3 regions of the Paenibacillus sp. 1781tsa1 genome follow, and region 3 is predicted to be linked to each of the others. Evidence: riboswitches for the same ligand, from Rfam matches in the RefSeq annotation. Region 3 holds a riboswitch; each other region holds the start of a gene.
What was found. Region 3 has a riboswitch for cobalamin ahead of nikB (nickel ABC transporter permease). Riboswitches for the same ligand answer to the same signal wherever they lie in the genome.
Positions count from the first base shown of each region.

Region 1: another riboswitch for cobalamin. It lies ahead of cobJ (precorrin-3B C(17)-methyltransferase); the one in region 3 lies ahead of nikB (nickel ABC transporter permease).
Region 2: another riboswitch for cobalamin. It lies ahead of NKT06_RS07400 (ABC transporter substrate-binding protein); the one in region 3 lies ahead of nikB (nickel ABC transporter permease).

Region 1 covers NZ_JAMYWY010000001.1:6,528,562-6,533,549, reverse strand. The annotation lists gene NKT06_RS29210 (GerAB/ArcD/ProY family transporter) at 1-974, shown strand, start outside; gene NKT06_RS29205 (uroporphyrinogen-III synthase) at 1,106-1,945, shown strand; cobalamin riboswitch at 2,141-2,330, shown strand; gene cobJ (precorrin-3B C(17)-methyltransferase) at 2,734-4,665, shown strand; gene NKT06_RS29195 (sirohydrochlorin chelatase) at 4,956-4,988, shown strand, end outside.
Region 2 covers NZ_JAMYWY010000001.1:1,676,829-1,681,816, reverse strand. The annotation lists gene NKT06_RS07410 (ABC transporter ATP-binding protein) at 1-835, opposite strand, end outside; gene NKT06_RS07405 (FecCD family ABC transporter permease) at 832-1,878, opposite strand; gene NKT06_RS07400 (ABC transporter substrate-binding protein) at 1,875-2,873, opposite strand; cobalamin riboswitch at 3,324-3,462, opposite strand; gene NKT06_RS07395 (histidine phosphatase family protein) at 3,621-4,307, opposite strand; gene cbiB (adenosylcobinamide-phosphate synthase CbiB) at 4,298-4,988, opposite strand, start outside.
Region 3 covers NZ_JAMYWY010000001.1:275,238-280,225, forward strand. The annotation lists gene melA (alpha-glucosidase/alpha-galactosidase) at 1-666, opposite strand, end outside; gene NKT06_RS01265 (AraC family ligand binding domain-containing protein) at 871-1,698, shown strand; cobalamin riboswitch at 1,776-1,968, shown strand; gene nikB (nickel ABC transporter permease) at 2,135-3,073, shown strand; gene nikC (nickel transporter permease) at 3,074-3,907, shown strand; gene NKT06_RS01280 (ABC transporter substrate-binding protein) at 3,922-4,988, shown strand, end outside.

The DNA of each region.
Region 1 (4,988 bases), 6.3 Mb from region 3:
CCTTTATGGGAAGGCTCGCAGGTGTAATGTACATTTTGTTTTTTTTCTTCATATTCTCAAGAGATATCCGATTAATTGGCGATTATGTAAGTATAACCTTGCTGGAGACAACGCCGATATCCATTGTGGTATTGTCCCTCATGATTATGGCGGTATTTATCGTCCGGGGTGGGCTTGGTTCGTTGATCGGAATGTCGGAACTCTATGTTACCCTGTTCCTGTTGAACTCTATCATTGTGCCTTTCATGCTTATCCAGCAGATCAATATGGACAATCTGATGCCTTATTTTCATGTCGATACGGCAGGTGTAGGCAAAGGGAGTTGGTACATATTTTCTTTTTATGGCGAGATGATTGCCTTGCCTTTTGTCGTCAAGGGCAGTGATTTTCGCTTCAAGCCTGTATTATGGGGCATCATTATCTCGGGATTGCTAATGATGTTGATTATTGTGGAAACCATCACGTCGATTGGTGTGCCCATTGCCTCCAGACTAGTATACCCTTCGTATGAACTTGCAAGGCAGCTGCAAATTAGTGATTTCCTGGATCGGTTTGACCTGGCGCTGGCAGCGGCAACCTTGCCTGCCATGATTACCAAAATTGCATTTGATCTGTACTTTGTCTGTTGGGGACTGAAGCGAATGATTCCGAACGTTTCCGGAAAGGTCATGACTGGTCCGGTGGCACTGTTAGGCTTTGTTTGTGCATTCTGGTTTTTCAGAAACGCTATTCAGCTTTATCGTTTTACCCGGGAATGGACTTGGATTGCCATTGTTTTTGAAGTGCTGTTCCCGATTGTGTTGTTTCTTTTCCTTCGTCCTCGCAAAAAGGATAAAAAAGAATCTACCCAACAGAGATCGGGAGACCAGTCCAAGAAAGAGAAGCATGAACAGGGGCAAGGCTCCTCTGATTCGGAGAAGAATGGAGATAAAAAAAGGCAGGATTCTCATGGTGGAGAACTCCAGCCTTCCTGATATATTCCATCAAAAATCGTTATAGATGAAATGGGCAAAAAGAGGGGAAGCACAGTTTCCCTTCACAGAAGTACCCTGTATACTGTAGTCAGACTGATGAACATTCGGCTGAACTAACGGGGGGAACATGAATGGCTCAACATTTGGCAGGTGTACGTGTAGCATTGACTGGACCGCGAAAATCGAAAGAAATGTCCATACTGGTTGAAAAAATGGGGGGAATCCCGCTTGTGCGACCTGCACAAGGTACGGTATTCCTGGATGATCGGAGTATCAGGGATGGGTTGGTATCCTGGATCTCAGACCCGCCAGACTGGGCGGTGTTAACGACGGGTATGGGATTGGATGCATTGTTTGAAATGGCTGAGGATATGGAAGTCGCAGGACAATTGTTGGATGTATTATCGGAATCCTCCATTGCAGCGAGGGGATACAAGACGGTGAATGCGCTCAAAAAGCGCAAGTTAACACCGCTGGTACGAGATGATGATGGTAGCACGGACGGGCTCATTCGAGAATTCGCCCCACATGATCTCGCAGGGAAAAAGGTCATATTGCAGCTTCATGGGGAGACAGCTCCCAAACTCGTTGCATGGTTGGAAGAACAAGGTGCAATCGTCAGACAAGTGCTCCCTTACCGCCATGTACCGCCGGAAGAGGCAGAGCTGGAACAGTTGTTGAATGAAATTCTAAAGTTCGAGGTAGATGCCGTTGCGTTCACAAGTGGACCCCAGGTCAGATTCCTGACGCAATACGCGGCCTCCCAGGACAAGCTTGAGCCGATGCTTGACGCCTTCAGACAAGGCGTAATTCCTGCATCTGTAGGTAGAGTTACAGCAAACTCGATGCGTGAAGAAGGCATTGAGGCGCTGGTCATTCCGGAGGAAGAGAAGATGGGCGCACTCATCGTTGAGCTCGGACGTTACTTTGCGGCGGGGCGTGCGGCCAAGAGTAGTGGCCTGCAATCCTAGTTATCAATGACTATGGATGTATTTAATCATTCGGTAGATGCATGGTTTAAAACGAATCTTATATGTATGTTACATCAGGTTCTGATCCGTTTTTTTGGATCAGGACTTTTTTTTGGTTTGTCTGAAAATAGAAGAACGGACAAGTATCATAAGCATGGACATTATTTCCTGCGCGGTGTTATTATGAAAACAATATTGAATGAAAACAAGCAAGGTGCTCTTGCGTGCAGCAAGAGGTAACAGGGAATCGGGTGAAAGTCCCGAGCGGTCCCGCCACTGTAATGGTGAAGCCCTTTTTGATCCAAGTCACTCGGAAAGCCGGGGAAGACAGAAAAGGAAGCTGATGATCCAAAGCCAGGAGACCTACCTTGCATGTGTCACCTAACCCTTCGCGGAAAGGAGTGGTGTACGAAGAATCAGGAAATGGGCGAACAAGCGGTTCGCCTGGCTGGCCCCCCTTGGGCCACATAGTCACAGGACTACTCTCAGGGAGTCTGGACTATGTTCTTGAGTGTACGTACATGCGTATCCCATCCGTTACAAGGATGGGATTTTTTTGTTTTTATAGATAAATGTACATCCTTGCGATACCTACCCGATGTAGGGAAATTGCAGGTAGAGGAATAGATTAGTTGGATCACAACAAGTGATGTAAGAGCCTTGTTTGATAGTCTGAGTAAACAGAGCTGACGAGTTGGACATGCAGTACAGTGGGGGAGAAGGTCGGCATAGCCGTCCTTCTTCACTGTTTAGATCAGTTCGACAAGTGTGATGGAGGAGGAAAAGCAATGCATGATCAAGGCAAGCTGCTGATTATCGGGTTCGGTCCGGGAGCAATGGAACATATCACGAAGCGGGCACTCGAAGCACTTCAGGAGAGCGAGGTTATTATCGGATACAACACCTATGTGGATCTGATTCGACCTCTGTTAAACGGGCAAGCAATTGTACGCACAGGTATGACGGAGGAAGTAAGCCGTGCACAAGAAGCGGTCAGACAGGCGGAGATGGGCAAAATTGTTGCCGTAATTTCCAGTGGTGACGCAGGCGTATATGGGATGGCGGGTCTGGTATACGAGGTGCTGATGGAGCAAGGCTGGAAGCCGGATACGGGTGTTGCCGTCGAAGTTATTCCGGGCGTGTCGGCCATTCAGTCTTGCGCATCACTGCTTGGTGCCCCCGTCATGCATGATGCATGTACGATCAGCCTTAGTGATCACCTCACGCCGTGGGAGACCATTATTCGCCGGGTCGAAGCCGCAGCGTCCGCTGATTTTGTCATTGCCCTGTACAATCCACGCAGTGGACGGCGCACACGCCAGATCGTGGAGACACAGGAAATGATCCTTCGTTATCGTGACCCACAGACCCCGGTAGGTCTAGTGAAAAGTGCATACCGTGAGCGTCAGGACGTTGTCATGACCACACTCGAGGATATGCTGAATCATGATATCGGCATGCTGACGACCGTGATTATCGGCAACTCTTCGACCATGATGTACGAAGGACTCATGGTCACCCCGCGCGGGTATCAGCGGAAATATACGCTGAACACCGCGGAACAGTCGCTCAGACCCCATGAGCGACTACGCACGGAAGCCGAGCCATGGTCGCTCGGCGCAATGGAAGCCCGCGCTGCCGCCTCCGGCGAGGCAGCGGGTGAGAGCGCGGCCAGCGTAGCATCAGCCGCGCAGCCACAGGCGGAGCCAGCCCTGCGCGGCGCAAGCGCCGGAGCGGGCACGGCTCCGCAAGGGCAGCCGCCCGCTGGCGCAGGGGCTGCTGCCGCTACGCCTGCGGCAAGCCCGGCGAGCAGCGCTGGCACCGCCGTGCTTGCTGGCGAGCGACCTGCGCCCGTTGCGGCAGTTGCCGCGCCGGGCCAAGTCGCAGAAGCGCCACGCGCCGGCGCAGCTGCGCTTGCCGCCGAGGCGCTGACACGGCTCGCGGCAGGTGGCGCGCTCGCGGGCGAATCGGCGAGCCGCTGGCTGGACGCAGCTGCGCCGAGCCGAGAGGCAAGTGCACCGCAGGCTGCGACCGCAACGGCGGTACGCAACGTGCCCGAGCCTGGGCGTAAGGCGCCGCTGTTTGAAGTCGGCGTGTCGCCCGGCGTGGGCAACAAAAAATTTACCGCAGCCCAGATGGCGCTGCTGGCCCAGTGTGCAAGTGAAGACGGCGAACTGGAGTACACGCCGGAGCACCAGATTATTCTGAGAGTGCCGACATTTGAACCGGACTCGCTGGTTGAAGAGCTGCGTGCAGCGAATTTTATCGTTGTACCGATTGGTGATGTCATCAAGGTGAAGGCTTGTGACTTCTGCAACATGGAGAAGGACGATGCTGTCCCGATGGCTAACCATTTACAGGCCGTGATTGGCGGACTGGGTGCACCCAAAGAAACAAGTGTGGCGCTGAATGGGTGCGGTATGGCATGTTACGGGGCAGTGCTGGAGGATATCGGCATCGTGTATCGCAAAGGTGCATATGACCTGTTCCTCGGCGGCAAGAAATTCGGCCGCAATGCGCATCCTGCTCAGCCTGTAGCGGAGGGAATTCCTGGTGACCAGATTGGTGGTATTGTGGAACGCATTGTAGCCGATTACAAGGAAAAAGGTCATCCGAATGAGCGATTCCATAAATTCTTCAAACGAGTTGGCGTAATTCAGGGCTTCCGCCATGTGGATGCACCGGTCACTGTGGAAGTAAACCCGATATGTGGTGACTAATTCCATACTCAATTCCTTGCTAAATACCTAACTAAGCCTTGAGTAAGTATTAATTAAGTCCTTGCCTGCATGGCTTCTTTCGTGGAGACGTGATGGTGTAGCCTGTCAGGACCTATCTAATATTTTGCAATATTCGCTGGATTTCAGCTGACATAGATGAATTGATTTTTACGATTAATGCAGTGAATGGATGGAATGACTGGTTGACGTAGTTTTAGCCGGATGAACTGGAATGCCGAATGAATATGAAAAGTCTGATCTGCGGTTCAGACGGGGGAGGATAACAAAAGATGGATGCAATATTGTTGGTGGGACACGGGAGT
Region 2 (4,988 bases), 1.4 Mb from region 3:
CGGGATGGGAAACAATTGCGGGTTTGACGCGAAATATGTCCTGGATATTCTCATCGTTGATCAACGTATGAGGCGTGCCCTTTCCAACCGCCATGCCCTCACGGAGCGCCAGAATGTGATCGCAAAATAACGCGGCGAGATTCAGATCATGCAGCACAGCCACAATCGTAATGTTATTTCTCTGTCGCCATGCCGATAACAATTCCATGAATTGCAATTGATACTTAATGTCCAGAAACGTGGTCGGCTCGTCCAGCAGCAGCAACCGCGGCTCCTGAGCCATAACTTTGGCAAGTGCGACCCGTTGTCGTTGCCCGCCGCTGAGTGCATCCAGCGGTCTGTCCGCCAGCTCCGTCAATCCCAGGTCTTCAAGCACCCTGTCTACCACAAGTGCCCCATCACCCGCTTCCCGCCCCAGCCAGTTCTGGTACGGATATCGCCCCATCTCCACCACGTCTCGTACAGGATAAGAGATGGGTGGCAAGCCGTCCTGCTGCAATACAGCGATCATGCGCGACAGGTCCTTACGGCTGTAAGAGCTGATATCTCGACCATCGATACGGATCTGACCTTCGCTTAACTGTTCCGTTCCGGCAATAAGCTGGATCAGGGTGGACTTGCCGCTGCCGTTTGGACCGACAACACCCCACCAGTCACCTTCACCAACATGCCAGTCTACACTACGCAATGCCTGATGATTACCATATGACTTCCCTGCTCCCTTAATGGAAATAAGTGAAGTTGAGTTTGAATCGGTACTGGCATTGGAATTGGTACTGGAAGCCAAAACCTTGTCCCCACGTTGATTCGTACGTCTCTCCTTCTCTTCACTCATGGCATCATCCCCTTCTGCAACTTTTTGTTCCGGTGCAGCAGGTAAGCAAAGAACGGCGCACCAACAAAGGCGGTGACAACACCGAGCGGAATTTCAGTTGGCGCAAGCAACGACCTTGCGATGGTATCGGCCCACACCATGAAGATTGCTCCACCAATGGCAGACAAAGGTACCAGCAGTCGATAATCCGGCCCCACCAGCAGCCGCAACATATGCGGGATCACCAATCCAACAAATCCAATGACACCTGATACCGAGACAGCCCCTGCGGTCAGCAGTGTGCCAACTGCCAGAACGGACAGCTTAAGCCTGTCCACGCCAATCCCGATATGTGCCGCTTGACGTTCTCCCAGCGCAAGCACATTCAACGAGCGTGCCCTACTCCAGAGAAAGACCAGCCCCAACAGAAAATACGGGAAAAGGATGGCCGTATACGACCACCCGCGTAAAGCCAGACTTCCCATCGTCCAGTATATAATTTCATTAATCGTCTGTTTCGACATGGTCGACAGGAAGGAAACCACTGCGCCCAGGAAACTTTGCATGACCACACCAGCCAGAATGAGGCTGTGTGTTGGTATTTTACGCCCTTCACGAGCCAGTGCCATAACAAACCATAACGTGATTACACCCGTCAAAAACGCAATCAAGGGTAACGTCCAGATCCCGATCAGTGCATACTGCAATCCGAAGAAAATCAGGAAAGCAGCCCCCACCGACGCACCGGATGATACACCAAGTGTAAACGGATCGGCCAGCGGATTACGCAGTACACCCTGGAAGCCCGAACCCGCAATGGCCAGTGAAGCACCCACGAGCACAGCAAGCAGTACGCGTGGAAAACGGACTTTCCAGATAATCTGTTCGGCTGCTTTATTCCAATCCGGTGTAATCCAGTCGCCCAACCAGGGAATTTTGTGAATCAAGATGCCTGCAATATCCCGGATTGGCAACGCTACTGAACCAATGCCCGTGCAGATGAGCACGGTGAGCACCAGCAGCACCATGCCCGTCGTTCCGAACAGGATCAGCTTTTTACTCATTGGAACAAGTCAGGGTAGATCGCTTTGGCTACTTCTTTCAACCCTTGAGTTACCCGTGGACCCGGACGGCTCAGCAGATTGGCATCCAGGCCAATAACCGCGTCATTTTTCACCGCTGTAATTTGATCCCAGCCGCTGCGTGCCTTGATGATCTGATCCAGTGTTTTGGAGTTTTCGTCAATTACATCGTTGGCATACAGGATCACATCCGGGTTGGAGGCAATGACGTTTTCTTCATTAATTTCATACCAACCATCTTTGTCCGAAGCAATATTGCTACCACCGGCTACAGTGATGAGTTCATCCATAAATTCACCTTTACCTACAGTCCAGCCTGGGGAGAATTCAACGTATACTTTTTTCTTCTCTTCCGGTTTAACTGCCTTCACCGCTTCGGTTACATCCGTCACGTCCTGTTTCATCTGAGTGATGATTTCTTGTGCTTTTTCCTGATGATCGGTGATTTTACCGAAGGTTTCGATATTGTTCATCACGTCGTCAATGGATTTAGGATCCGTTTTGAAAATGGTAATACCCAGTTCGCGCAGCTTCTTCACGGCATCCTCGCTCATCGAGATACCTGTGAAGACGATGTCGGCTTCAGCTGCAATGATCGACTCTTCATTGGGCTTGGTGATACCGCCCATTTTCGCTTTGGTTGTTGCTGCTTCAGGATAATCGTCATAGTCGGATACACCAACAATTTGATCGTCCAATCCAAGGGCAAACAGGGATTCCGTCTCAGCCGGAGACACGGATACAATTTTGGCCGGTGCCTTTTCAAAGGTAAACGATTCACCCGTTGCATCCGTAACGGTAAGTGGATATTGTGTTTTGAGGTCCGTCTGCGCCTGACCTTGGGACTGCTCCTGTGCTGGTTGCTGTGAAGTACCTGTACCCTCATTCGTTGTTGCATTGCCACATCCGGCCAAAGCCAGTGCGAGTGCCGCTGCACTTAGCAGGGACGCTACGTTTTTCCAATTCTTGAAATTCATTCTGTTATTCTCCCCTTCTCTATTTGTGCTATTTTCTTCCATCGTGCTCGAACTCTTGCTCCCCATGCCTTGGTGTTCCTGTGTAAGGTTTGAACTGCAACATTTACACGTTAACGGAGAGTGCAGAACCGATCTGAAGAAACGAAGTGTTCGCTTAAAGCTTTCTACAAGAAAGCTACATCGGAAGCATACGCTTATCACCGGATTTTCCCTTTCAAAAAAAGGATTCAAAAAATCTGGGGATAACAGCGATCGGAAGATGGTACTGCAATCGGAGTGACCTCGTGTAAAATTGGTCTCGGTTCATCTTACATGAACAATAAAAAATCCCCAATCCATACGTCCAGGATCAGGGATGACGTCTCGCATATGGCGATCTGTACATGTTCAACCAAAGGTTGTCCATGCGCATAGAATAGCCCGAAACGCTGTCCTTTCCTCGAAGGAACACCGGTTTGTACGTCCAGGGCAGGTAACCTGACTTACAGGAATCATCCTGTTTTACAGTGGCGGGACCGTGCCGGATTTGCACCGACTTCCCCATTTCACCCTTGTGTGTTTCACGACTCGTACCAATCTGCCATGAAAACAGCCTTCACACACGGGACCCTTGGTCGCTGATATGGTAAACCATTGCCGTGTAATTTCTGCATGTTGCATACTCGTTGAGACTTAACAGCCTGCACCGTATCTGTATCCATGTTGAAGTCACACTTCTGTTGTGATTATAGGGTATATTGTACATCCTTACAACCCGATTGGCGGAAAAGTCACTCTGCTGCCAAACCATTGATTCCCCTGTCGATCAAGCTGAACCTGAATCGCCTGTCCCGGTACGACATGTGTATCCCAGAACCCAAGCCCGGCAATCAGACGGGACAAGGCATACCGGATGACACCACCATGCGTAACCACAACTATGGTTGGCACTTGCCCCTCATCAACTTGGATCGAAGGACGACCCTCCAACAACATCTCTTGGAGAAAGGAATCCAACCGTCCGGTAAACTCCTGCCACGATTCCCCTCCGGGCGGAGTGACCTCCTGCGGCGCATCAATCCAGCTTCGGTACACAGAATTATCCTTAAGCTGATCATACGTCAGCCCTTCCCACTGTCCAAAATCATTCTCACGCAGACGCGAGTCAAACTTCACCTGTGCGTTGGCATCAGGAAGGATCTGTTCCAGCGTCTGCCGGCAGCGAAGCAGATCACTGCAATATACCTCGTGCCACAAAACACCGCTCAATTGTTCATGAAGCGGAGCCAGTTCTTCTTTGGCATTTGGCAACAGACCAATGTCGGTATGCCCCAGGTATCTTTTTTCCACATTCCACAGCGTTGTCCCGTGACGGACCCACAGAATGTTTCGTTTCAGTGAGCCGGGTTGATCCATATGTACTTCATTGCCTGCATTCCCTTCATTTACGGCCATAACAGCGTCCCTCCTGCCAGCCACACACCTAGCGTTATGATCACACACAGTACCACAAATGCCCCTGCTGACCAGAACATCAGACCTGATGTTCGCACAATATCCTCGGCTTCCATCGGCCGTGTGGCCTCGCCCATGTAGGCGCGAAACGAAGCAACTCCATGATACACGTTATGTCCGCCAAGCCGGATGCCCAGTGCTCCAGCCACCGCTGATTCGGGAAAACCGCTATTCGGACTTGGATGCAGTCTGGCATCCCGTGCGACCATGCGAGCTGCTCCTTTGGCGTCCAGCTTCATGACCCAGGCACCCACAATTAACAGCATCGCGGTCAGCCGCGCAGGTATCCAGTTCGCCACATCATCCAGACGGGCCGAGGCCCAGCCAAGATGCAGGTACTTGTCATTTTTATATCCGACCATGGAATCCAGCGTGTTGACGGCACGATAAGCCATAGCTAGAGGAGCGCCTCCAATGAGCGCATAAAATAACGGGGATACAATGGCATCAACGATATTTTCGGCAACCGTCTCTACCGTTCCCCGTACAACCTCCGGTTCGTCCAGATGCGCCGTATCTCGTCCAACAATCATACCCAGTGAACGTCTGGCCGCCGGCCAATCCTGCTGCTTCAGATGACGATACACTTCCATACCTGCATCCTTCAGCCCTTTTGAAGCA
Region 3 (4,988 bases):
CTTCGCCAGACGTTTAATCTCGGGGTACAGATCCTGCCCGTCTTTTGTAACTTCGAGCAGCCACGCCATGTGGTTGATCCCTGCAATTTTAGCGACAACACCTGTCTGATCGATCCCCAGTGCATCGAACAGATGTGGTACACATACCTGTACACTATGACACAAACCTACGGTTTTGATCCCACCATGCACATTCATGACGTTGGTAAGCACGGCCATCGGGTTGGTGTAGTTCAGGAACCATGCATCCGGACACACTTCCTGCATATCCCGGGCAAAATCCAGCATAACCGGAATCGTCCGCAAATTACGGAAAATTCCACCGATACCTAGGGTATCTGCAATCGTTTGACGTAGTCCGTATTTCTTCGGAATCTCGAAGTCCGTAATGGTACATGGATCATATCCACCGACCTGGATGGCGTTGATGACATATTTGGCCCCGCGCAGCGCTTCTTTGCGGTCCTGATATACGTTCACGACGCAACGACTTCCGAGTGAACGGGCCAGACTGGTCAGCAAACGCTCTGAATCGCTCAAACGTTCAGCATCGATATCAAACAATGCCAGCTCAAAATCCTGCAGTGCTTCGGTCATCATGACATCACCCAATACATTTTTGACAAAGACGGTGCTTCCTGCACCGAGAAACGTAATTTTGTTCATCTTAACTTCAGCCTCCCTGAAAAATGTTGTACCCCAACTATAGGCCGATTCGGCACATATAACTATGGCTCAACCCCTCTCAAACATGGCATAATCCCATTTTTGTTTCCGTTTTCAACTAATAATGTTGTGCTTTAGCTGTTATAATTTAATTAGACATACAGATGGTGAACCTCGGAAGGAAACAAGGAGGGAGGGCATAAAATGAGAAAAATAGAGATGAATGTGGTTCCCACGGACTGGACACAGATGGAACTGGTCTTGTTGTTCTTCGGGTGGGAGGCGTGTGAACCCGCCCATTACTGGGGACCGGGTGTACGTGATTCCTATATTGTGCATTACATCCATGAAGGACGGGGCATCGTGTACATGGGGGATCAGGAATACAAGCTTAGCGAGGGACAGGGTTTTATCATTTTCCCGGACACGCTTATTCATTATGAGGCAGATCCGAAGGAACCCTGGACGTATTCGTGGTTCGGCTTCAAAGGTGTACAAGCCAAAGCATTCATGCAACGTGCCCAACTGAGCCCGGAGCGCCCGATATATGATGCCCATGATACGATTTCGATGGAACGGTTGTATACGGAGATGGTCCAAGCTTCCACGCGACCGGAAGGCGATGTGTTGAACCAGAGTCTATTGTACCGCTTGATGGCAGAACTAATCTCTTCTTCACCTGTGGAGGAAGAGATAGGGCAGCTCCTTTCGAACAAAGAAACGTACATCCGGCAGGCGGTGCAGTTTATGGAGAACAGGTACAGTCAGCGAACTTCCATTCTGGATATTGCCCAAGCTGTGGGGCTGGATCGTACGTATCTATCGGGATTGTTCAAAGAGCGATATGGCATGTCGCTACAGTCATTTTTTCTGGAGTACCGTATGAATCGTGCTGCCGAACTTCTTCAGAATCCAGGGCTGTCGGTCAGTGAAGTGGCCCATTCTGTCGGTTATACGGACCCATTATTGTTTTCCAAGATGTTTAAGCGTGTGACGGGCGTATCTCCGAAGGGGTCGAGAATTCGCGATTAGACGCACCTGGTGTTTCAAATTTAAAAGAAAAGTTTTGATCATTAAACGTTGTCCCGCTATACTGATACAGAAGTGTAATTGAATATGTGGAACTTGGTGCTTTGCCCGTCAGGGTGGAAGCTTAATAGGGAAGTCCGGTGTAATACCGGCGCGGTCCCGCCACTGTAACAGAGGAGTCAGGTAGCGATAATCCACTGGTTTAAGCCGGGAAGGAGCTGCAAGTGACGATGATTCTGGAGCCAGGAGACCTGCCAGGTTTAACAAACACAGTAGTACCCTACGGGAGATAGGAAGGTGTTTAGAGAGCATGATTTTTTCTGAAAATCTGTTTATTTAAGGCGTCCTCATCCAGTACACGGAGAGGGACGCTTTTTTTGTTATGGACGAAGAACATCATGACACATACATAGAGTTTTGGGGAAGGACGTTAGAGCACTTGAGCAGATATATCGTTAAACGATTAATACAACTGGTAGTCGTATTGTTCGGCATCACGTTCCTGACGTTCCTGCTAACCTATCTGTCTCCTGGAGATCCAGCCAGACTTATGCTTATGTCTACAGGGGTAACGCCATCCGATGAGCTGGTCAGGCAGGTGAGGTCGGAGCTTGGGTTGGACGAGCCCTTTCTCTACCGATACGGGACATGGTTGGGACAGGTGGTGACTGGAGACTTCGGTACATCATATAAATACAATCGTCCAGTACTGGACGTGTTGATGGCACGGCTCCCGGCAACGCTTTTGCTAACAGGAAGTGCCATGCTTCTGGTTATTCTGATTTCCTTTCCACTGGGGATGCTGTCGGCTGTCTATCGTAACCAATGGCTTGATCACGTCATTCGTCTGTTCTCTTTTGCCGGATTATCGATGCCCAGCTTCTGGTTGGGTATGCTGCTCATGTTGGTCTTCGGTGTACAGCTGAAGCTGCTGCCGGTAATGGGTAATTCCGGTTGGTATAGCCTGATTCTGCCTGCATGTACACTCGCGATTCCACTTGTTGCCCAGTACAGCAGACAGATTCGTGCGGTCCTGCTTGAGGAGACAAGCCAGAACTATGTGATCGGAGCCAGATCCAGAGGTGTGAAGGAGTCGATCATTATTTTGCGTCATATTCTCCCGAATGCCCTGCTGCCGATCGTTACCCTTATGGGCATGACAACAGGTGCTTTGTTAGGTGGTGCAGCGATTGTGGAAAGTTTATTTGTGTGGCCGGGCGTTGGACAGATGGCTGTAGATGCGATTTTCACAAGGGATTATCCTCTGATTCAGGGGTATGTCATCTGGATGGCGATCATATATGTCACCCTGAATCTGCTGGTGGATATATGGACTCATCTTCGTGATCCCCGAATCCGACTGGAAGTGGATATATAGATGAGAGCCTTCAGACTTGTATTACTGCAGAATCGCTGGTTCACCTTCCTGCTGTCTCTGACCGCCTTCTGGATTATTCTTGCCATGGTTGCACCGCTGCTTGCACCACACGATCCACTTGCAACGAACTTTGCCAAAGTGTTGCAGCCATCCAGCGCCGAGTATCCTCTTGGAACCGATCAACTAGGCCGCTGTGTATTATCTCGTCTTCTGTACGGTGCACGTACCTCGCTGCTGCTCACTTTTATGATGATTGGCATCGTGTTTGTGCTAGGTATAGCGATTGGAGTCATCGCCGGTTTTGCTCGGGGTGTGACGGATATGGTGCTCATGCGCCTGTCTGATACATTAATGGCATTTCCGGGCCTGATTTTTGCGATCGCTGTGGTGGGGATGCTGGGGCCGGGATTGTTCAATACGGTGCTGGCACTGTCGGTTGTCTGGTGGGCGAAGTATGCACGGATGGCGAGAAGCCTGGTGATTTCCCTTCAGCAAAAGGAATATGTCGCTGCCGCTGCTTTCAGCGGAGCACGTAAGTTACAGATTATCGGCAGGACGATCCTGCCCAATATGATGTCTCCAATCATCGTCATGGCGATGATGGATGTGGGTGGTATGATGCTGTCCATCTCGGGGTTGTCCTTTCTTGGGCTTGGCGCGCAGCCTCCGAACCCCGAGTGGGGGGCCATGTTAAATGAAGGCAGAAGATATCTGCAGACTGCACCATGGCTGTTGATATATCCGGGCTTGGCGATATTTAGCACCGTCATTATTTTTAATTTACTGGGAGACAGCCTGCGAGATGTGCTTGATCCCAAGAAAAATACAGCTTAACTGGAGGAACCAGAATGAAGAGGAATTTTCAAAAATCAATGCTGCTCACCCTCATATCCATGTTGGTTGTGTTCTTGCTTGCAGCTTGTGGCACTGCCAATAATCCATCGACCTCGTCTGATGCAACGGAGAAGTCGGCGGGTGCGGACAAGGGCACGACAAGTGTACCAACTCATCTGAATGTGGCCCTGTTCTGGCTTGGCAGCAGTCTGGACCCGGCAGAAGAATGGAATGGCTGGACGCTGACGCGTGCAGCGATTGGTGAGACACTGATCCAGTTTGACGAGGATATGAAGCTGGTCCCTAAAATTGCAGATTCTTGGAAACGAGTGGATGACACGACTTGGCACTTTCATATTCGGGAAGGTGTAACTTTCCATAACGGAAACAAAGTAACCGCAGATGCGGTGAAAAAATCGATTGAACGCTCCATTGAGTTAAACGAGAGAGGACAAGCGACTGTACCCGTAGCCTCGATGACTGCTGAAGGACAAGATCTGACGATTAAGACGACAGAGCCTTATGCGTCCCTGCTTGGTAATATTGCCGAGCCACTGTTTGTCATTGTGGATACGAGTGCAGATACATCCAAATTCAAGAGCGAGCCTATCGCTACGGGACCATTTATGGTGACAGGTTATACGCCGGATCAGGAGATCCAGGTGAAAAAGTATGACGGGTACTGGGGCAGCGCGGCAGATGTAGACACATTGACGTTGAAATATATCAAGGATGATAGCACACGTGCCCTTGCCCTGCAGTCTGGAGAGATTGATGTAGCCAGTAACGTGGGACGTAGCAATTTGACGTTATTCCAGGACAAGAGTCAATACACCATAGATGAAATTCCTAGCCTGCGTACCCAGTTCGTGTGGTTTAACACGACCAATCCGCTGCTGAGTGATCCGGAGGTTCGCCGGGCGATCTCTTATGGTATTGACCGTGAGATGTATGCCAATACACTGGTGGGCGGTCAGGCTGCCAAAGGACCATTCACATCAGCTCTGCCTTTCGGCTATGACAAGATCAAAGGATATGATTACGAACCGGAGAAAGCCAAACAGCTGCTGGATGGGGCTGG